Regions from separate parts of the Paenibacillus sp. Marseille-P2973 genome, predicted to be linked through region 3. Evidence: predicted binding sites of a transcription regulator. Region 3 holds the regulator's gene; each other region holds the start of a gene.
What was found. The regulator LexA, encoded in region 3, represses DNA repair genes until DNA is damaged. The targets are predictions, from matches to a motif close to CGAACATATGTTCG.
Positions count from the first base shown of each region.

Region 1 (8,070 bases), on a different contig from region 3:
TAAGCTCGCGCCGTAATTTATAGGAATCCCCGATGATCCGATTCAGAATGTACTGATTCACCATAAGATGCAGACGCTTGAAAAGGTTGTTGGAGTACTCCACATCGGAAATGCTCTTCTGCACCATCTTCTCCATGTGAGGCAGCAGGGTGTAGTCGCGGAGCAGCCTTCGTTCTTCCGCGGTAATAATGCTGCTTCCCTGAGACCGATGCTGGTCTTCATACTGCTCAGCGTGCTCGGTCAGCAGCATCTTGGACTTCCACCGCTCATTCCCGTCAAGCTTGCTCATTTGTAATGCCCCCCAATTTGCCCGGCTCTTTCCCGCGCGACGCCGGCTTCCGTCAGCGAAGAAGCGTGGATGATCGCACTGCTCCCGTAGCGGTCTTTGATGCTGTCGATAGCCCGCTCTTTAGCATAGGCACGGGGCCGGTTATCAAACAAAGTAAGCTGCATAGTGCTGTCTTCGGTCAGTTGGGATAATGATACGCTCAAGTTACTGACCGGCAGCCCTCCCCAGTGCTTCTTAAACAGCTTATGGACGGCGGCGGCAACCTCATGAGTCAGGGACGTCGGCTCCGACAGCGTCATCTGCCGGCTAAAGGAAGAGGAACGCGTGCCATCCGTCTCCACGGCCGAAACGGAAACCACGCCGCCCAGGAAATGATGCTGCCTTGTGCGGCGGCATACCTCCACCACCAATTCGAGCAGGACGATTTCAATGTCCCTAAGCCTGGAATACAGATTCCAGCGAAGCGCCTTGCCGTGGCTGACCGATTTCAATTGATGGCGTATTCCCGAAACGACAGGGCTCGGATCGATTCCGCGTGCGGTTTGCCAGTAATACTCCGCCTGAATATCGCTCTGCTTGCCCATTTCCCGCCGCATCCGCCGCTTAAACTCAGCGAGCTCCAAACGCGCAATATCCCCGATGCAGTACAGGCCCATCCGGGTAAAATGACGGGTCATCGCGGAGGCGACCATGAACATGTGATTTACGGGCAGCTTCCAAAGGGTGGACTCCAGCTTCTCGAATGAAAGCTCAAATATACCTTCGGGCATTTTCTTCGCATAATTATCGGTCGCCATTTTAGCCAGTACCTTCGTAGGGCCGATCCCCACGCGCGTCCAGACGCCGGTCGATACAAGAACATGGTCCTGGATTATCTTAGCCATCTCATAAGGAGATCCGAAATAACCAAGCGAGCCGGTAACATCCAGAAATTGTTCATCAATGCTGAACGGCTCCACAAGATCCGTATACGATTCAAAAATTTCCGTAATCAGGAGCGAGATTTGAATATACGTCCGCATTCGGGGCCGAATCACAACCAGATCCGGGCATTTCGCCAGCGCTTCACCGACTCGCGAAGCGGTCGTCACGCCGCGGGATTTGGCGATGGGACAAGCCGCCAGCACAATACCGTTTAGCCTTGAAGGGTCGCCCACAGCAACAGGCTTGTTGTGATACTCCGGGTGAGCTGCCTTCTCCACCGAAGCATAAAAGGACTGTCCATCGATTAAAAAGATTTGTTTTGACATAGGTGACCCCTCCATAAAAGCTTGTGATACCCGCAAACCGAGTTTCCGCACTAAAACGGAACATTTGTTCTTATTATATTCATAATACGAACAAATATTCGCTTTGACAACAGGTTATTGCTGGATATCGTAATTCTGCTGCAAAAAATGGGCTCCCAGCATAGAAAAAACAGCCGAAGACATTTAAGGTCTCAGCCGTTTTATGGTGCAAAGTTCTATGTGATTAAAGATTCCAGTCTAAGCTTAAGCTTGGGACGGCAGAAAAGCGAACCCCCGCCAGGCAGCCTATTGAGCCGTCAAAATGAGCGGCCCGTCCTGGGTCAACGCAATCGTATGCTCAAACTGAGCCGATAGTTTACCGTCCGCCGTTCTGGCGGTCCACCCATCCTCGTCGATCGAAATGCGGAAGGTGCCTTCGTTGATCATCGGCTCGATCGTAAACACCATGCCTTCCTTAAGGCGAATTCCCTTCCCGGCCACCCCTACATGTTCGTAGTTCGGTTCCTCGTGCAGCGTTCTGCCTATGCCATGGGCAAGTAAATCGCGGACGACGGAATAGCCGTTCGATTCCGCGTGGGTCTGAATCGCCGATGTAATGTCTCCGAGCCGGTTGCCGGGAACCGCTTTGGAGATGCCGAGCTCCAGGCATTCCTTCGTTATTTTAAGTAACTTTTCCACGTCAGGGCCAGGTTTACCGATCGTATAGCACCAGCACGAATCCCCAAACCAGCCGCCGTATTGCGCCACGATATCCAGCTTGAGCAGATCGCCTTCCTGCAGCGGTTCCGAAGAAGGAAAACCGTGGGCCACTACGTCATTGACTGAGGTGCAGGTTTCGGCAGGAAATCCGTTATAGCCTTTGGTAAACTGTTTGCCGCCCAGCTTCGTGATATGTCTCGCGACAAAATCATTAATTTCCAGGGTGCTGATACCCGGTTGGATCAGCTTCTTAACCTCCCGGTGACAATCCGCCACAATCTGGTTCGCCGCCTTCATCTCTTCAATTTCTCTTGGCGATTTCAATATAATCATTTGGTCTTCGCTCCACTCTATAATCTAAATAATGCCGGTAAACCGGTTAAAATAGAAACCTTATAATTTGTTCCGCCTCTTTATGCAGTGTTCCACGGCGGATCGACGGCAAAGCGCAGCCCGCCAGCGCGGCGAGCAGCCATTCCGCCTGCCGTCCCGGGCCGGGAGCATCCGGAGGCGAATGCCCGGAGTCCGCTCCATGCGTAGCCGCATCAGCCGGGGACATCAGGCTGGCCAGCGGTAGCAGCACCTGCTCACGGTATGCGGCCGAAAGCTGCTCCGCTTCCGCCTGGGGCAGCGTCCGGAAATGATCGGCGCCCAGCTGGCAGGCCAAATAAAAGGCATGGTCGTCCGCCCAGGATGCCAGCAGCATCCCTGCAAGCTCCCTGCAAGATTTCGGACCGGCCGGCATGGCTGCAATCGGTCTTATCCGGCCGATCGAGCCGCTCCCTCCCGCTGCGGCCGCTGCCCCCACGGACGAAACACCCAAAATCTTTCCAGCCCGTTCAATCGCCTGAGATAACAAATCATGCAGCAAATCGGCTTTATTTTTATAGTAATGATATACCGTCCCATATCCCAGACCCGCTTCCGCGGCAACATCCCGGATCTCCATTAGCATGCCCTTGTCTAGGTACACACCCGCGGCGGCTTTTAAAATTTGGGCCATTCGCCGGATACGAATTTGTTCATTTTGCTCTTTGGTCCGTGGAGTCATTCATTGGCCTCCAGATTTTTTATTTTGACCTACTGTCATGTCAATTTAAAAATACAACAGGAATCCGGTAAATGCAAGCCGCATTATCCCCGGATCATTAACTCAGCGTAAAACAGGCTTATGCCCGAGGTTAAAAAAAATCAGCCGGATTTCTCCGGCTGTCCGACTCTGCCCTTAACACACCGAAATAAACTATTAACGAAACATTCCCCACAGCTTGATTAAATGAAGCGTGCTTTTCGGATCGATTTTTTGGGCAATAACAAATTGAACGATCTGCTCTTCCTGAACCCCGGTCAACCGTTCATTCAGCAAGGTAGCCGCCGATTTAACAAGCCGTCTGACCTTCATGCGGTCCTGCAGGTCGGATTTAGTCAATCCCTCCACCAGTTTTTTGACGCGCTCCTTGGTAGCCGGATTTTTCATTTTCAGTTTAATCCGCTCCACCAGCTGCGGACTGATTCCATATTGTTGATAACTCAAAGGCGCTTACACCTCCCGTTCCTTAGGCCTTCTCTCTAATATATGAGCGGCAGGCTGTCCATAGTGCACAACTATTTTCCAAGGGCCCGTTTGAATGATTTTTCATGAAAGAGGCCTGGAACAATTAGTGTCCTTTCTTCGTCGGAAATAGAAAAGGAGGGTATGGAATGAAAAAAAGAATGCTGCTCTCGCTAATCGCATTAATGGTGCTGGCCTGTACATTCGGTCTCGGATATATCGTCGGCAACCAAAGCCGTGACTCAGAGGACCCGTCCTCCTTTAATCAGGCCATCCGTTCAAAATGGGTGAAGGAGGAGCAACCGCCTTTGCCGGCTATTTCGATTAACGGGACTGCCATCGAGGTCGCCAGAGGGGGTTATAGCTGGTGCCCGTCACCGGGAAGTTGTGTAAGTGTGGACGCCTCCATCCCTGAATTGAAAGCGGCCATTGTTCCGGCAGGCTCCGTAATAGATACGACAGCCCCGCAGGGAATCAAAGAATTTACATTAACCAATACAAGCAAAGATTTCAGCGGGGATTCGTATATCGTGCCCGAAACCAAGGGGCAATACTTGTATAACATTCACTGCGAATGGTTCCTGGACCAAGGTCAGGCCGATTATTATTTCCTTGTTGAGGTCCAATAACACCGCAAAAAGAACCGGCGACATGTAACGTCGCCGGTTCCTCTATGTTAAATCCAAGTAAAATTTCTTCTATTATAATATGAAGTTAAAATTAATCGATCAGCTCACCTTGCAAAATTTGCTCCCGCTGCAAGAAGGTCCGCAGCGGCGCGTATTCCGGTGACGTCCAGAAGGACGGGTCGCCCACCAGCCGGGCGGCATCGTCCCGCGCCGTCTCCAGCACCTTGAAATCGCTGACCATGTCCGCGATTCGGAATTCCGGCACCCCGCTCTGCTTGGTGCCGAAGAAATCCCCGGGACCGCGCAGCTCCAGGTCCCGCCGGGCCACTTCGAAGCCGTCGTCCGTGTCGGTCATGACCTTCATCCGCTCCTGACCGACCTCCGACTTCGGATCCGCGATGAGCACGCAGTACGACGCGTGCTCCCCCCGCCCGACCCGGCCGCGCAGCTGGTGAAGCTGCGATAGGCCGAAGCGGTCGGCGTCCATGACGATCATCAGCGTCGCGTTAGGCACGTCAACGCCGACCTCGACGACCGTCGTCGAGACGAGCAGCTGCACCTCGTTATCGTAGAACGAGCGCATTACCTCGTCCTTCTCCGCCGCCGACATCCGTCCGTGCAGCAGGCCGACCTTGAAATCCGGGAAAGCCTGCTGCATTCCCACATACAGGTCGATTGCATTTTGCACATCGAGCTTGTCCGACTCTTCGATCAGCGGACAGATCAGATACGCTTGTCGTCCGAGCAAGATTTCGCGGGAAATGAAGCCGAGGACCCGGTCCATCATCCCGTGCTTGACCCAATAGGTCGAAATCGGCTTCCTGCCTTTCGGCCGCTCCGAGAGCGTTGAAACATCCATATCCCCGAAGGCCGTGATGGCGAGCGTCCGCGGAATCGGCGTCGCCGTCATCGTCAGCACATCGGGATTAAATCCTTTGCGGCGCAACACGCTGCGCTGATTCACCCCGAAGCGATGCTGCTCGTCCGTAACGACTAAGCTAAGCGAGCGGAAAAAGACATCTTCCTGGATCAACGCATGGGTGCCGACGATGATATCGGTCATCCCCATCTGCAGCGAGGCCAGCAGATCCTTGCGCCGCCGTCCGGTCACGCTGCCTGTAAGCAAACCGACCGTAATGCCGAACGGCTCAAACAGCTTGGTCAGCGATCGGACATGCTGCTCGGCCAAAATTTCGGTCGGCACCATGAACGCGCCTTGGTGCCCGGATTTAACCGCGGCGAACAAGGCGATAGCAGCGATGACTGTCTTGCCGGAGCCGACGTCGCCCTGCAGCAGCCGGTTCATGCAATAAGGAGAACGCATGTCCTGCAATATCTCCAGCTCCACCTTCTTCTGCGCATCCGTCAGCTCAAACGGAAGGCTGCGCACGAATTCGCGCACCGTCGCATTCTCGACCTCGTGCCGTACGCCGTCCATCCGTTCATGATTCATCGCCCGGTACGCCTGCAGCTTGAGCTGGAACAAAAACAGCTCCTCATACACCATCCGGCGGCGGGCTAGCTGCCCTTCCTCGCTGTCCTGCGGCTGATGAATGCGTTGAATCGCCCGCCGGCGCGGCATCAGATCATACTGCCGAAGCAATTCCGAAGGCAGATTCTCCGGAATCATCTCCCCGTACTGCGTCAATGCCTGTCCGATCGTCTTGCGAATCCAGGCCTGCGTGATCTTGCCGCCCACGGAGTAGACAGGCTGCAGGCTGCCGCTGCGCAGCGTCCCTTTGTCGGGAAACTCCGAGTCCGACACAGTCAATTGGCTACGCCGCATATCCCATTTTCCCGTTAGAATAATTTCACGCCCCGCCGTCAATTCCTCCCGCAAAAAGTGGCGGTTAAACCAGGTCGCCGTAAACATCCAATCCTCGGCAACCATTTTACAGGTCAGTCTCGACTTCTTGCCGTACCGCTGCAGCACGGGAACGCCCATAATTTTAGCCTGGACCGTGATCTTGTCACCGTCCTTGGCTTCCGTCAGAGAGCGAAGCCGGTAATCCTCGTAACGAAACGGATAATATTCAATTAAATCATTTACCGTAAAGACGCCAAAGGCGTGAAGCTCTCCTGCTTTAAGAGCGCTCACGCCGCTGACTTGCCTTACCGGGATTTCGTTTAAATCCACGTTTGATCCCTCACTTTAAAGCGCCCGATGATGTATTTCCCGCCACAACCTGATGGGTTCCATCGAACTTTTAGGCTGGCCAAACGAAAACGGCCACGGTGCCTGGTCCCACATGGGTGCCGACAACGGCTCCAATGCTGGTGCGAACCACCTCATGCAAAGTGAAGTGCTCCGACATCAGGCGAATCATTTCCTCGGCGCCCTCCGGATTGACGGCGTCGCAAACCGCGATGTTCAAATCTTTTTGATCCCCCAAATCGTTTATGAACAATTCGATTACTTTGGAAACGGCCTTCTTCTGGCCTCTCACCTTATCGACCGGGTAGATGCTGCCCTCCTGATCCACCGACAGAATCGGCTTGATATTCAGCAGGGAGCCGACAATCGCGGCGGATTTTCTGATCCGGCCGCCTTTTTGCAAATATTCCAAGACATCCACCAGGAAATAGAGCTTGCGTTCTTTGCCGACCCGCTCCACTTCAGCTTTGATTTCAGCCGGGGACATGCCTTGCTTAGCCAATCTGGCAGCTAAAACGACTTGCAGGCCAAACCCGTAAGTAGCGCACAGGGAGTCGATTACCGTAATATCGGCATCCACCCCGTCTTCTTCCTCAATCATACTCTTCGCAAGCAAAGCCGACTGATACGTTCCGCTCATGCCGGAGGAAATATGAATCGAAATAATAGGTGCCCCTGGGTGCTTCTGCATCAGATTTCTGTATACCTCAACATACTGGGATGGAGAGGTTTGTGAAGTCGTCGGCAGCTCGTTGGATTTGGTCAGTTTGTCATAAAACTCCTCGACAGTAATGTCGATGCCTTCCACAAAAGATTCCTCACCAAATGAAAGCCGCATAGGTACGATATGAATTCCATATTCCTCAACCATTGCCTTAGGAACATCAGCCGTACTGTCGGCCACGATAACAGCCTGCTTCAAAGAGATCCCCATCCTTTCTCCTCCGCCCTTTTTCAAGGACTCCTTAGATCTTTAGGATTCAACCGAAAACAAATAATAATAAATCGGCTGGCCGCCGTCGTGAATTTCCACTTCAGCGTCAGGATATACCTCATGAATCCAGGCTGCGAGCGATTCTGTGGTGTCGGATGCTGCTTCTTCGCCAACCAGGATCGTAATGATCTCGTCGCCGCCGTCAAGCATTTTGGTCAGCAATTCCTTGCTCGTCTCCAGCAGTCCTTCTTCCGTGCTTACAATTTTGGAATCCGCGATTCCGATGTAATGCCCGGCCGTGATCTCCAGATCGTCAAACACCGTGTCGCGGACGGCATATGTAACTTGTCCGGTCTTCACGTGCTGAACAGCATTCAACATGTTATCCGTATTGCTCTCGGCACTTTCATCTTCCTGGAAGGCGAAGGCCGCGGCAATCCCTTGCGGAATGCTCTTGCTTGGAATAACGGTCACGCTGCGCTCTCCTTCAAGAAGGTCGCGGGCCTGCTGAGCGGCGAGTACGATGTTCGAGTTGTTCGGAAGCACGAAAATATGCTGGGCC
Region 1 covers NZ_JAGQEH010000001.1:117,151-125,220, forward strand. Annotated here, with positions in the region: gene KB559_RS00585 (YhjD family protein) at 1-289, opposite strand, end outside; gene KB559_RS00590 (DNA polymerase IV) at 286-1,539, opposite strand; gene map (type I methionyl aminopeptidase) at 1,825-2,571, opposite strand; gene KB559_RS00600 (helix-turn-helix domain-containing protein) at 2,618-3,289, opposite strand; gene KB559_RS00605 (stage VI sporulation protein F) at 3,485-3,772, opposite strand; gene KB559_RS00610 (hypothetical protein) at 3,940-4,419, shown strand; gene recG (ATP-dependent DNA helicase RecG) at 4,511-6,556, opposite strand; gene KB559_RS00620 (DegV family protein) at 6,627-7,496, opposite strand; gene KB559_RS00625 (DAK2 domain-containing protein) at 7,548-8,070, opposite strand, start outside.
Region 1: a site for LexA is predicted at 1,627-1,640, ahead of KB559_RS00590 (DNA polymerase IV). Genes of this name have one in related genera too.

Region 2 (6,603 bases), on a different contig from region 3:
AGGACGACGTCCCTCGGCTACCATTTGCTCCACACCGAAGCGAACACGCTCTGAGATCGTCCCACGCTCCCACTCAGCCATCGCGCCAACTAAGGTGATGAAGAACCGCCCCATAGCAGTAGTGGTCTCAAAAATCTCTGTAGAGCTCTTAAACTTGACGCCGTAGAGATCGAACGTTTTTAGTAGGGCGTGCAGATCGGCGACCGAACGCGTAAGCCGGTCTAATTTGTAAACCAAGATCACATCAAACCTTTTGTCCTCCATGTCCGCCAGCATTCGTTTCATACTCGGTCGGTTAAGGTCTTTGGCTGAATACCCATCATCAATGTAAAAATCATATATAGCCCAGTCCTGGGACTCCGCGAAGCTAGTGAGGCGAGCTCTTTGCCCTTCTATAGAGAAGCCTTCCTCAGCCTGCATATCGGTGGACACGCGGATGTAAATAGCGGCACGCATGACCCTGGTTACTGTTGCGTCTGATTTCGTAACCATGTGATTTCCTCCCTTGAGTTTTTCTAAAAATAAGCCCCATGGAACTCTAAAACTTCCTCCAAATCTTTCCTTTGAATAACAAAGGTAAAAGCAGAGTTCCTATGCCTTGAAGCAAGATAATTAACTCTCAAACTGACCATTTCGTCCTTATAGTCCATATCATCGTAGAAGACAGGTTTACTGTCCTGAAAACTATCCAATTGATTCTCATCAATGCGGTCAAATGGCCCGTTTGGAGAAAATGTGATCTCCTCTTGGGTGAGGAGGGTCTGCTCGTCCACACAAACGACGATTTGCGACGGGGCGTCAAATTCTCCCGTCGGATCATAATAAGCGTATATCTTTGTCTCAGTGGGTTTAGACGGAATGATCGGCTGTTTAATCAATGAATTTTTAGCAGTTGCCATCATTATCCCTTGTAGTTCTCTCCGCTGAATTTGTTCAAGTCGTTGCTTCGCGATTTTTAAAGGAACCTTGAATGTAGACGCGAGAAACTTAATTGCATCGTTCTGCCTAGGCGGCAATTGAAGTTTTGAAATGATATAGAAGGGCATAGAAGCATAAAGAAGGAAGGCGCTAGCCTCAGCTTCCTGGGCATCTTTAAAAAGCTCGGGCATTTTGCGCTGGTCGCCAACGTGACGGAGCACATGGCACAGTTCGTGGAAGAAAATCATCCGAGCGGCAACTACGGCCAAGCGGTTATGTAAAATAATGACCATTTCTTTATTGTCTGAAAACGATTTGCAAGTGTCGTACTGGAGATCGACTCCAAATATTTCCGCCATCCTCCCAATTTCTAAATCTTCAGGTGTGGTAATGCCGTTAGTGCGGAAATGATCTGAGATCCACTGCTCAAGAACCGTCTCGTAATAATGAAGAAATAGCATAATAAATACCTCCATAGGAATGTATGTTCGGTTTATGGTTTAAATAAAAAGCCGTTGCCGGCTTAGATTTATAATCGTTTTTTGTTGTTGGGACATGTAGATGACGCCGCGATCTTGGCAGCCAGTTCAGGATCTAAAGCCACGCTTTCTGTCTTTATGATCACCGGCTCGGGTTTTGTATTACGCCCATTACTGGTAAAGACTCCTATACGTATTATGGCAATTACCTCCTATAGTAAGAATGCATGTTCGGTTTATGGATGAAAAATATGAGCCGAATTTGGCTCGCATTGTATTGAACTTATCCTTTAATGTAATTACCATTAGCATGTTTGATCAACTTTGATTTGCATTTGTAGCACTTTGTTGCATTACCTACAACATGAATTGATCTACCGCATACGGGACATTCAATGGATGGTTTTGATAGTGCTACAGCTGATTGCCCAGACTTATAAATTAACATGATGAATATACCAACGATAAAAACAGCAATGAATATAACTAAAAATATCATTATTATCTCCCGAACTTTTCCTCATCGGCTGAGGTACTTGCTACTTATCCGCTTCTCTTTCCTTTGCGGCTTCTTCTGCAGCTCTTCGCTTCATCGCTCTGTATCGCTCCAGAGCTGCTTCCATTTCTGCGATTTCATCAGGCGTGTATTTCTCTGGGCCGCCAAAAAAGGACATATTTGTCTCATATCCTTTTGGATTGTCGGTCCGTCCATGAAGGTAATCAATAGTTACTTCAAATTGATCGGCGACTTCGTTTGTAAATTTAATAGAAGGTTCTCTTTCGTCTCGTTCATACATACCAATCGCACTCTCACTGACCTTGAATATTTTAGCAAAGTCTTTTTGTGTGAGGTTATGCGCTGTGCGAATTTCGCGCAGTCTTTGCCCAAAAGTAGCCATATAAAATCACCCAATCACATATTAACACATTCTGTGTTAATTTTAGTCATTAAACACAAAACGTGTTGACAACACAAAATGTGCGGTATATATTAATAACAACAACACAAAACGTGGTTTTTGGAGAGGTGGTGTAAGGGATTATGAAAGAACTTATTGCAAAGAGATTGCTTGAACTACGGGGTGATTCTAGTAGAGAAGCAACTGCAAAAGCAATCGGAATTAGCGTAAGTGCTCTTCAGATGTACGAAAACGCTCAGCGGATCCCTAAAGATTCAATTAAGGTTCGCATTGCTACACATTTTGATAAAACAGTACAAGAGATTTTTTTTGATGATCAACCGCACAAAACGTGTTTTTTAGACAGTCAATCCGCAACTTCCGAGCAGAAGGAGGTGGGATAGATGGATTTTTCTCTACAAGATGTTAAAGAAGCTCAAGAAACTTTCAGCATAGCAGAAGTGAATCGGATGTTAAGCGAAGGTTGGGTACTTGTTTACATCAGCCACGAGCCAAGCCGCAGTCGTTATGTACTAGTCAAGTTCGAATAGGGAGGGTTGGTAATGAAAAAGGAGTATCCAGCACCTTACAATCCAGGCTTATCAGAAAAAGCATGGGACAAACTTCATAAGTTCCTGGCAGAAAAGAATGTGAAGTATGCTGAGCAAATTCAAAATGATCGGAAAGCAAAAATAGAAAATGCTGCCGGCTGAGGAGGGAATTTAATGCGAATCCGCTGGAAACGTCAATCTTCAAGGGCTGGGCTCATCTCGGCAGTTGTCACTCGCAATCTAATTAAAGGAATGGATATGGAAGTAGCCCTGGAGTTATCGTTGCCAAACTACTCCGCTAATCCCGAAGGGTTATCTCAGTTCGAGAGAAAACGAATCCTGAAGGAAGCAATGAAAGAATTGAAAAGGATAGAAGAAGCCCGCCGGGGCGGTACCGGCCGCCAGCGGGCGAGGGGATGAGGGGAAAGGTTAAACTCACAACTTAATATTACACCGACCCCTTGTCCAATAACATCCTACTTATTTGGACAAAGGAGGCCAATTGAGAATGGCAGTTGGACATTTTTCAGGAGCACTTGAAGAAGTAATGAAGCAAAATGGCGATACCCTCGCAAAAGCTGGTAAAGCGGCCCATGTGGACGGATCGCAGATTGGCAAGATTATCAAAGGAAGTCGGAAGGCTTCGAAGCCAGTTATTAAAGCGGCGGCTCAGCACTACGATGACGGTCGGCTTTACATCGCGGCAGCTGGAGAAGTAACAGATGGCGCCTCAGCCCCCTGGCTCAACAACGTAGATTTACATAGATCGTCGGTACATCTTAAAGTGCTCGAGGAGATCGGCGAGGTCGAACAAGCCCTATTACAAGCACCGATCACCAAAACCAAGGATCAGCTTGGCCAGAAGGAAATGCAGCAAATCAAGATAGCAATCATGGAAAGCATCGAAGCTATTACGGCTCTGATGCATTACGTAACGGTCTTATGCAAGGAATATTCTTTCTCCTACTTCAGCGCCTGGCGAGAGCATCGTGCAGATCTGAAGGCCAAAAAATATATGAATTGAGGGATTGAAATGGAAACGAAAATGACATTGGAAGAGGAAATCCGGATTGTAGCTCGCAATGCAGCTCGTAACCTCCGGACAATTCGGCAGAACCCGGAAAACGTGTCACCGGACAAGCTAGAGAAAAACATTGATTACCTCAAAATGATGATCCAGCTCCACAAAACAGAGCTGAAAGCACAAAAAAACGCCCGGCGGGCAGGCCGGACGCTCTCGTTGAGAACTCGTCTAAAGTCTCTCTTGGTGTCTATTTTAGCTGATAGTGGCAAAGAGGGCAAGGAGGGAACAGCCTGATGGACAAGTATTGGCGGTCGCTTCTCTTCATTTTTCAAAACACACCGCGGCTCAAACCGCTTCTGACAAAACGATATATTGATGTGGAATTAAGGTCGGTTTATGCCACAAAGCTTCGAGCAGCATCGAAAGGCTGGTCGCAGTCAGAAAAATTTATGTTGAATCTCGCACTTCATCTCTATAACGAATCGAACAAAGTGAATCTTTCAGACATGGATTATCTGGATTACGAGCATAAGGAAGTGGCTTTCGAAGCCCTTCGCATTCGGTACGACTATAGGGAGGGATCGGCATGATTAACAAAATCAGCGTAGAGCATCTGATAGGGCGGGCATTAACCCCGAAGGAGATTCAAGTTATTGAATGGTTGAACGGCTGGGAAAAGGAAACAAACGGAACAGTCGCCCACCTAATCAGAGCAGCTTATCTAAACGGCCGTTTGGAGAAGAGCGAGAAGAGCAAGGAATAATGACTGGGTTTCGGCCCTGTCTCCCGGCGTCGGACGGTTTTCATAACCTTCTCCGTTCGGCGTCGAGAGATGCGGCTGACGCATCAAACATAATCGAAAGGAGGACAAGCCATGTATCCAGTTATTCAACGGTTGACCGTGGTTAGCAACCCAACCCGAATATTTGAAGTTGGAACGGTGATCGAAGGACGCGAGGTCATCGAGATCAAGCAGACTGGTACTGAAGATTTTTCGGAGTTTTGGGTCCTGGACGAAAACGGCGCACTGATCGCGAGCGTCGAGAACTGCCCGGTCATAGTGGATTGGAAGACGATCGCTGTCCACGACGAAAAAGAAAACGACCTGCGGGAACAGGTCGTATCTGGGACTTAAATAATTTTCTTGCCACTATCTTAGCAGATTGGGGCGAAATCAACAAGAGGAGGGGTTTGGATGGGGGGTACTGCTTATTCAGTTGACGTAACCGGCCAGAATGTGGTCGTAGAAGTTTCTCCTGAAAAACAGTACAGTTCGCCTGCACTTTGCATCCGGGGTACGTTCGGCAGCCTGCAGTTGCTTGCAGCAAATGAACATTTGGCGGAAATCGAATTTGCCCTAAGGACTTACCTGGACGGCATCCGCTATTCGGAGACTCCGGACCAGCAAGCCATTTTAATCCACGAAATCAATCAATCCATTGAGGAGGGAATCGCTTGAACAAAATTATCTTGGAGCGTCTGACAGCTCGGAATTTTAAAGGCTTCCGTGATTTTGGCTTCTCTACAAACGGCGGTAATGTTGAAATTTACGGGGATAACGGAACGGGGAAAACAACTCTGTTCGACGGTTTTACATGGCTGCTTTTCGGAAAGGACAGTGCGAACCGATCGGAACAGAAATTTGAAATCAAGGAGCTTGACTCCGCTGGAAAGGTACTTCGGCATAAGTTGGAGCATGAAGTGGAAGCGGACCTCCTGGTCAACGGCCGCCGCCGGACATTCCGGCGGGTGTACTCCGAAAAGTGGACCAAGAAGCGCGGATCCGTTACGGACTCATTCGAGGGGCATACCACAGATTACTACGTTGACGGGGTGCCGGTTAAGCTCTCTGAGTATCAAACCGAAGTGGATTCCATTATTAAAGAGGATCTCTTTCGACTCTTGACCAGTCCTTCCTTCTTCAACGAACAGCTCAAAAAGGAAGAACGCCGGAAGGTGTTGCTCGAAATCTGCGGGGATGTAACTGATGCGGAAGTCATTCACTCCAATCCGGTGCTCAGCCGTCTGCCAGAGATTCTGGGAGATAGAGATGTCGAGAACCACCGGAAAGTAATTGCGGCACGCTGCAAGGAGATCAACAAGGAGATCGAGCGTATCCCTGACCGGATCGACGAAGCCCAGCGTAATCAGCCGGACATTGCCGGATTGAATGAAAATCAACTTGATGATCAGATTGCGCAACTCCGTTCGGAAATCAAAGCTAAAGAAGCTGAAGCCCTTCGCATTCAGGCCGGCGGGGAGACTGCCGTGAAGGAAAAGCGGATCCGGGAGATCGAGAGCGAGCTGCTTTCCATTCAGAACCGACTTCAATCGGCCGTGTTGGACAAGTTCGCTTCCAAGCGGGACGAGGTAAGCCGGTTGCAGAGGGATTATGATGCGGCTCGCCGACAAATCGACAACAAGCGATATACCATCCAGCAAAACGAGAAAAGCATCGATTTGAAGAGCCGTGAGGCAGATCGACTAAGAGCCGATTGGACTGAAGTAAATGGTAAGGCGTTCGAAGGTCACCAGCACGACACGAATTGTGCAGCTTGCGGACAGGAGCTGCCAACAGAACGAATTCAAGAGGCTCATACGAAAGCAGAGACCGCGTTCAACCGCTCTAAGGCTCAAACTTTGGAGCAGATCAGCGTTCGCGGTAAGGCTGCCAAGGAAGAAATTCACCGCCTGCAGGAAGAGAATGAACGGATTAGTCGGGACGTTGAGCA
Region 2 covers NZ_JAGQEH010000004.1:289,744-296,346, forward strand. Annotated here, with positions in the region: gene KB559_RS10750 (recombinase family protein) at 1-492, opposite strand, end outside; gene KB559_RS10755 (ImmA/IrrE family metallo-endopeptidase) at 516-1,379, opposite strand; gene KB559_RS25575 (hypothetical protein) at 1,681-1,896, opposite strand; gene KB559_RS10765 (helix-turn-helix domain-containing protein) at 1,937-2,296, opposite strand; gene KB559_RS10770 (helix-turn-helix transcriptional regulator) at 2,440-2,700, shown strand; gene KB559_RS10775 (hypothetical protein) at 2,701-2,847, shown strand; gene KB559_RS10780 (hypothetical protein) at 2,860-3,009, shown strand; gene KB559_RS10785 (hypothetical protein) at 3,022-3,267, shown strand; gene KB559_RS10790 (helix-turn-helix transcriptional regulator) at 3,356-3,871, shown strand; gene KB559_RS10795 (hypothetical protein) at 3,881-4,165, shown strand; gene KB559_RS10800 (hypothetical protein) at 4,165-4,461, shown strand; gene KB559_RS10805 (hypothetical protein) at 4,458-4,634, shown strand; gene KB559_RS10810 (hypothetical protein) at 4,773-5,006, shown strand; gene KB559_RS10815 (hypothetical protein) at 5,067-5,330, shown strand; gene KB559_RS10820 (AAA family ATPase) at 5,327-6,603, shown strand, end outside.
Region 2: a site for LexA is predicted at 1,396-1,409, ahead of KB559_RS10755 (ImmA/IrrE family metallo-endopeptidase). Genes of this name have one in related genera too.

Region 3 (8,070 bases):
ATAAAGTACGGAACTGGATGCAACAGAGGATAGATGATAAAGAATGCATAGATAAAGTCGTAACCATCATATCATCCATCTCATATAATGGCGGACAGAATAAACCAATGGAGACCATTGAAGGTCAAATTGTTCAAGATGCTGACCGATTGGATGCACTAGGGGCCATAGGGATCGCCAGGACCTTTGTATATTCCGGTTGGAAAGGACAGCTAATCCATAATCCCGAACAAGATTTCACGGATAAGGATTACAGATCGAATGGAAAAACGGCAATATACCATTTCTATGAAAAACTATTGAAATTAAAAGATTTGATGAATACAAATTATGCGAAAGAGTTAGCGGAGAAAAGACATAAATTTATGGAAGAGTATTTAAATCAGTTTTATCAAGAGTGGAATTTTAAAGAAAACCAACCCTAATAATGAGCAATGAACATCCGTCGAAATCTTTGAACACCTAAGGGAGATTATCAATGAAGTATTATTTGTATCACTACTATGAACGAGAGAATGGACCATTCAAAAATTTATCAAGTTTGTCTCTAGAGGCTGGAGAAGAGGTACTTCGAAAGTTAAAACAGGAGCCTGATGTATTTGCAAGCAATCGTTCAGACGATTATTTAAAAATTCGCAGAGAATTGGAAAAAACGGCCCGAGAACTGTTTATCGCTAAGGGAGGAAAACCGAAAAAGGAATACCCTCACTATATGACGCTTGGTAAATGTGAATGGATCCAAGGATGGTATAAAGATGGGTGCGAACTTCGCGTAGATCTAGAGGAATTTAGTCCTGAGATTCTAAGTTTTACGTATGGGGACTTGTTTCCGACAATGAGATATAAAGACGGTAAAGAGTATAGGGGACAGGTATACACAAAGACAGAAATTATGGACCTTATAAACCGGTACGGACTACCCCAACAATGGAACCCGGAAGGGAAGAAGGGGCCGGAAAGGTATGTTGAAGTACAAATATGGGACGATAAAGCATTAAGGGGGACGTTTAATGAAGATTCGTCTTACTGAGTATGATGATAAATGGATTCATAAATACGAAGAAGAAGTCAATTTATTAGAGTTGATCTTTGGCGAAGAGATTATTACTTTTGAGCATTTCGGAAGTACGTCAGTTCCAGGAATGAAGGCTAAACCCGTCATTGACATGATGTGTATAGTTAAGGACATTAATAAAATCGACAGCTTCAATGAGAAAATGAATTCGCTTGGGTATGATGTAGCCGGGGAGTGGGGGTTACCCGGAAGAAGGTTGTTTCGAAAAGGCGGGGAGAACCGAAGTCATCATATCCATTTTTACCAATTTGATAATCCGCAAATACATAGGCATTTGATCTTTCGAGACTATTTGAGATCACACCCGGATGAGGTTGAACTTTATACAAACCTGAAGGTAGAATTAGCGGAACGATTTGATGATACAAGTTTTTATAGTCAAGCCAAAAAACCATTTGTTAAGGAAATGGAGAATAGAGCGCTTCAATGGCATTCGAATAAGAACCAATAATAGAAGAGTGGGGAAAAGACATGCCATCCAACGGGAGTATAACGAAAGAAGAGATTAAGATATTAATTGACTATCTTGAATTCTTTCAGAATACGGATAGTATCTTTTTTACTGTGGAAAAAGGTTATTGGGTAGAGAGCTCAGAAGTCAGTGAGTTTAGAAAACAGCTAAGCGATACTAATTTCTTAATAGTTTTTGATTGGGTTCAATGGATTAGTGACAATAAAGAATTTAAAGATATAAACAACGATTTGTACAGTGAAATCATGAATGCAGATCTAGAAACACTTAGAAAATTAATGACTAGCTATATTCGGGGAGACAGATTTAACGAAGGTTTGTTTATAAATGTGATTTTAAAGGGGCATGTCACCAATATTTTATTAAGACTTCAAGAGCTCTCGAGATCCTAAGGGAGCCTTAGTAAAAGTAAAACAAATGATGATCCTAATAAATCTGTGTAAAGATCGCGAGAATTCTAAGGAATTACCAAGGGTTGACATGGAAAATAATTGATGTTACCATCTCTTTATCTGATACGAACGGAGGGGTTACGTGTGTTAAACTAATTCTTCGAAATTCTTTGCACAATGAATATTACAATGCTTTAAGGCTATTTGTGTGCATAGTAATCGAAGAATGGTTTGCCTGCGCGGTAACCTAGATATGTTATATGCGAGTGAGAACAGCGGTAACTCAATTCTCATATTGCATAGACTGGATTTGAAGAAAATGTAACGAAATTTATAAGGATCTATTCTTTTACTGACCTAATAGAGTCTGTCATTAGAATAATCTATTTATTTCGTACATTCTCCATTTCCTATTCGATTACTGACAGCACAGGCCAATAGCCTGTGTTTTTTGTTTTTAATATATATAATTGGAGGGATTTACGTGAACGAACGAATTATTGAAATAGATGGCATTAAACTGTGCTCGGATACTTTCGGAAAACTGAATGACCCGGCTATTTTGCTCATTATGGGTGCCCAATCCTCGATGATTTGGTGGGAGGAAGAATTCTGCCAACGATTAGCAGATGCAGGTCGTTTTGTTCTTCGTTTCGATAACCGCGATGTTGGACGTTCAACCACTTACGAACCCGGCCAACCGAAGTATACTTTCGAAGATATGGCTGATGATGCCGTAAGAGTATTGGATGCTTATGAAATAAAACAAGCGCATATCCTGGGCATGTCCATGGGCGGGATGCTGACTCAAATGATAGCTCTTCGGCACCCGGAAAGGGTTATAACAATTACCCTCCTTGCCACGTCGAACTTTGCTTCGCATCTCCCTCCGATGGAGGATAAGGTAATGGACTTTTTCTCGAATATAGGGGATATAGATTGGAAGGACGAATCATCGGTAATCAAATTTACGATTGATAAATCAAGGATTCTTGTGGGTTCAAAGCATCTTTTTAATGAGAAGAAAATTGGTGTTTTGGCTGCAAATGAATTTGCAAGAGGCAGCAATATGGCCAGCATGAATAATCATGCCTTACTGGCAGGCGGGGAATCCTATCTAGCTAGGACAAGTGAAATTAATGTGCCCGCTCTGATTATACACGGCACGGAGGACCCTATCATTCCTTTTAAACACGGACAAAATCTAGCCAAAGAAATCCCGGGCGCAGTGTTACTTTCATTGGAGGGTACCGGGCATGAACTTCATTATGATGACTGGGATTTAATCGTCGATTCTATTGTAGAGCATACTTCGAGATCAAACTAATTAAGTTAATACTGTAATGGTCGCCCCAATCTATGAATTGTGCGGTCCATAGGCTGGGGCGTTCCTAACTACTGAAGTGTTTAAGAGGTCGTTATAACAAAAACAGGAGGTTGTTGTTATGGATTCTGAGCTTATCAATATTTTTAATGATCAAAGAGAGCCGATAGGTGTCGCAACTAGAAAAGAAGTCCATAAACATGGTTATTGGCATGAAGCTTTCCATTGCTGGTTTATAAGTAGGGATGAGTTCGATGACTACATCTATTTGCAACTCAGAAGTGAACATAAACGGGATTATCCTAATTTATTTGATATTACGGCCGCAGGCCATTTATTATTTAATGAATCTGTAGCGGATGGAATAAGAGAGATTAAAGAGGAGACCGGCATTGACGTTGCTTTCCATGAATTAATTTCATTGGGTATACTCGATTATATTGTAGTAAAAAATGATTTTATTGATAAAGAAATTGCTCATGTATATTTACATAATTACAACAGGCCGCTTGATGATTTTACGGTTCAAAGTGAAGAGGTTTCAGGGATGTTTATGACGCGCTTTTCTGATTTTTATGAGCTGTGGATGGGCCAACGGGATCAAATAGATTTGCAAGGATTTGTTATGGATGAACAGGGAAATAGAATCGAAGTAAATAAAGTGGCGGGAAAAGCACAGTTCGTCCCTCATGATGAAGAGTTTTACAAATTAATAGTTGATAAAATCAAGAGTTTCCTAGAGCTTGAGGAGGGATCCTATGAAAGTAAAACGAATAGTCGCTAACTTTTATACAGAGCAAACTGAAGCAGCTAAACAATTTTATCAGGAAATTCTGGGGTTAGATAACTTAATGGATCTTGGATGGATAACTACCTATGGTTCCCAAGAAAAGATGGACGTGCAAATCAGCTTTATGTCTGAAGGAGGGAATTCAACGGAAGTGCCCGATATCTCGATCGAAGTAGATGATGTCGAAGAGGCATTAAATCGAATGAAAGAGGCGGGTTTTTCAATCGAGTATGGACCGGCTGATGAGCCTTGGGGTGTCCGCAGGTTTTTTGTTAGAGATCCATTCAATAAACTTGTAAATATTCTTACTCATAAACCTCGCTGAGAGTAGTCTAAGACATTGATTCGTGATTACAATTCCATTGTAATAATCAAGTCCAACATCTTTCCTTATTACCCATCATGCATGGAGCATGGTGGGTTTTTCGATTTTCAGTTAGGTCTGCTAAAACAAGGCTTCTCAAAGACCCAAAATTTCATCCATGATTTTTGTTTTTTCGGGCACTCTAAGGGCAAGGAGCTGATGGACATGGTGCTTACCCTGAAAAAATACCACCGTCGCAGACTTTGGCTAAGAAAGCTGTGGCGGGGCGAACGGTCAGGATTGAACCGGCAGTTACAAAATGATGATATGTGGCCTGTGTAAAGGAGTTAGAAATTTCAGAACTTATTGCAAACAAAAGAGGCTGCCCATAATAGGGAAGCCTCTCTGCTTAATAGCAATAATTAGTGCAAATCACGGAATAGTCCGACAACCTTACCAAGAATGCTCACATGCTTCAGACGAATCGGTTCCATCGTAGGATTCTCCGGCTGTAAGCGGATGTGATCCTTCTCTTTGTAGAAGGTCTTAACGGTTGCTTCATCGTCTTCGGTCATGGCAACCACGATATCGCCGTTATTGGCTGTCTGTTGCTGCCTTACGATCACATAGTCTCCATTATGAATCCCGGCTTCGATCATGCTGTTTCCAATAACGGATAACATGAAAACTTCGCCATCTGCTGAATAATGATCCGGCAGCGGGAAATAATCCTCTATGTTCTCGGTGGCCGTAATCGGTACACCTGCAGTAACTTTGCCAACTACCGGAACGCGAGTCACGCTATGAGCGAACATTCCGATCGTATCGGAGTCATCCTGACCCAGAAGCTCGATGGCCCGAGGCTTAGTCGGGTCGCGGCGGATGAAGCCTTTCTTCTCAAGCCGGTCTAGATGGCCGTGTACCGTTGAGCTGGAAGCTAGTCCAACTGCTTCGCCGATTTCACGTACGGAAGGAGGATAGCCTTTCATTCGGACCTCGTTGCGGATAAATTCTAGTATTGCCTGTTGACGGCTGGACACCTTGGACATAACGATCATCAACCCCATTAGTAACGTTTGGAAAAATTATAACATAGAACTTCCGTTCGTACAAACATAAGTTCTAAATAAGAAGGGAACAATTGTTCGAAAAACTATTGAATCAAACAAGTGTTCGTGTTATATTAAAAACAAATATAAGAACATTTGTTTGGAGTGATGAATATGCTGAAATACAGTACATATCAAAGTATCTATGATAAACCTCAAGCGACCCGTTCCAATTGGGTTGATGGAATAAGAAGTTCGAGGCTGGGCAGAAGTATGGTTAAGATTGCTTTGTTGCTGATCGTATTAATGTTGACAGGGACAGGGGTTGTCTCGGCTTTTGCGGCGGCTTCCGATGGACATGACCGGACTGAATCAGCTACGTTCGTGGTGAGACCCGGAGATACCTTGTGGGAAATTGCCGTTGATCATAAACCTCGCGGCAAAGACACCAGAGTTTATGTTGAAGCCATTAAACGGATTAACGGGTTAAACAGCAGCGGCATACAGGCGGGCGACACTCTAATTCTCCCAGATTAAGCATATAATTGCGTGAACTTTCCTTTATATATATGAATGTTTTATTAAGAGCTTGGTACAAGGGCAACTCGCCTTGACAAGCTCTTTTTATCATGTCAAAGTAAGAATTGTTGCCTTATGAAATATTTAAAGAAACAGGAGGGAAACCATGGATATAGATACATTGGTGAACCGTATTAATGAACTGGCACGTAAAGATAAAGCAGAGGGTTTGACCGAAGACGAGATGCTGGAAAGAGCCCAACTGCGCGAAACTTACTTGCAGAACATACGGAGAAATTTCCGCCAACAGCTCGAATCAATCGAAATCGTGGATAAGTAAAGCATGGCCGCCAGGCCTTGCATACATAACCATACATTTTAGGAGGAAAGATCATGGCTTCGTTTGACAGAAAGGTAGAAAGAAATCAGATTCGAATGAACAAAAAGGGGAAGGGTCCCAACCTGAATAATAACCGCGGAGGACAAAACTCCCGGAATGCATTGGGGTCTAAGGGTGAAGGTGATATTTTCAAGGGACGGAATCTGATCTTGCCTGCTGTCTTGGTACTGTTAGCTCTGCTGTATGCTGCGGTTGGCCTGGTTGGAAGCGCTTCGGAAGTAAATTCGGGATTGTTTTGGTTGACGATCGTGCTGTATCTCATTTTGGCACTGGCTATTTTCCTTAGAAAGCCGTATTTGCGGATTAACAAGGAATGGCTCTATACCTCCAAGTTCAATCGGGATAAGATCTTGCAAGCGAGCAACATCAGCAAAATCAAAATTGATCGCAGCAAAGTGATGATCGTACCGAAAGGGAAAGAAAATAACTGGGTATTTTTGCGCGTTCGCAACCGTTTTGATACGGCAGCTATGGGTGATCGCTTGGAACAATATGCAAAAGTCCATCATGTAACGTTTGAACGGGAATAGAGACAGATAGCAGGTTTTTTATGAGCTGAATATATTCGGGGGAGAGTGTAAAGAGAAATGGCGATTAAAGCGGTATGTTTTGACCTGGACGATACTTTATTGTGGGATGAGCGAAGTGTGAGAGAAGCGTTTGAAGCGACTTGCCTCCGTGCTAAGGATGCTGCCGGAACCGATCCGGCTAAGCTGGAGCAGGCGGTGCGTAAAGAAGCGCGTGAGCTTTATGAATCATATGAGACCTTCCCGTTTACGAAAATGATCGGAATCAATCCTTTTGAGGGATTATGGGCGAATTTTACCGCCGGGGAACAACCGGAATTTCGCCAGCTTGAACAGCTCGCTCCGGTATACCGTAAAGAATCCTGGAGACGCGGTTTATTGGCTTTGGGAGTAGACGACGATGTCTTGGCTGGAGAACTGGCGGAGCAGTTCGGCCGGGAACGGCGCTCGCGTCCGCATGTATATGAAGAAACCTTTACCATTTTGAACGAATTGAAGGGAAATGTGAAGCTGTTGCTCTTAACGAACGGTTGCCCGGCCCTTCAACAGGAGAAACTGGATGGAGTGCCTGAGCTCGCCGGTTATTTTGATGCGATCGTAATTTCCGGAGCATTCGGCAAAGGTAAACCCGACTCCACGATTTTCCGCCACGCTGTGGAACGTCTTGGCGTTGAGCCTGAGGATAGCCTTATGGTAGGGGATAAGCTGACTACCGATATTTGCGGCGGGTTGAGCGTCGGAATGACGACAGTATGGGTCAATCGTGACGGGAAATCCCGTACGGATGAAATCGTCCCTGACTATGAGATTCAGCATTTATCTCAACTGCACGATATTATTGCTAAATTTAGTTAATTTATCAAAAGTCTAAGTTGTATTGTGATCAAAAATCAAAGAGTAATTAGGAGGGAATAACTTGAAAAGGATGTTCTGGCTGCCGGTCAGCCTTGCAGTGCTGCTTCTAGTGCTGGGCGGTTGCGGTAAAAAAGAGAATGAAGCTCATCATGCCTCTGCCGACAATAATTTGGAACCGATCAAAGTGGAGCTTAAAGTCGATCCGACCGAGGTTCAAATCGGAGCAAAGGTAACTTTTGAGGCAACTGTGACACATCAAGGAAACAATGTGGATGATGCCAGTGAAGTGATGTTCGAATTTTGGAAGGACGGCGACAAGGACGAGGACCATAGCAAGGAGATCGTAACCGGATCCGGAAACGG
Region 3 covers NZ_JAGQEH010000002.1:362,516-370,585, reverse strand. Annotated here, with positions in the region: gene KB559_RS05255 (HD domain-containing protein) at 1-425, shown strand, start outside; gene KB559_RS05250 (hypothetical protein) at 479-1,030, shown strand; gene KB559_RS05245 (GrpB family protein) at 1,011-1,526, shown strand; gene KB559_RS05240 (DUF6508 domain-containing protein) at 1,547-1,939, shown strand; gene mle (alpha/beta fold macrolide esterase) at 2,424-3,266, shown strand; gene KB559_RS05230 (NUDIX hydrolase) at 3,385-4,047, shown strand; gene KB559_RS05225 (VOC family protein) at 4,022-4,378, shown strand; gene KB559_RS05220 (hypothetical protein) at 4,460-4,699, shown strand; gene lexA (transcriptional repressor LexA) at 4,780-5,406, opposite strand; gene KB559_RS05210 (LysM peptidoglycan-binding domain-containing protein) at 5,581-5,943, shown strand; gene KB559_RS05205 (DUF896 domain-containing protein) at 6,092-6,265, shown strand; gene KB559_RS05200 (hypothetical protein) at 6,319-6,855, shown strand; gene KB559_RS05195 (HAD family hydrolase) at 6,913-7,707, shown strand; gene KB559_RS05190 (FixH family protein) at 7,778-8,070, shown strand, end outside.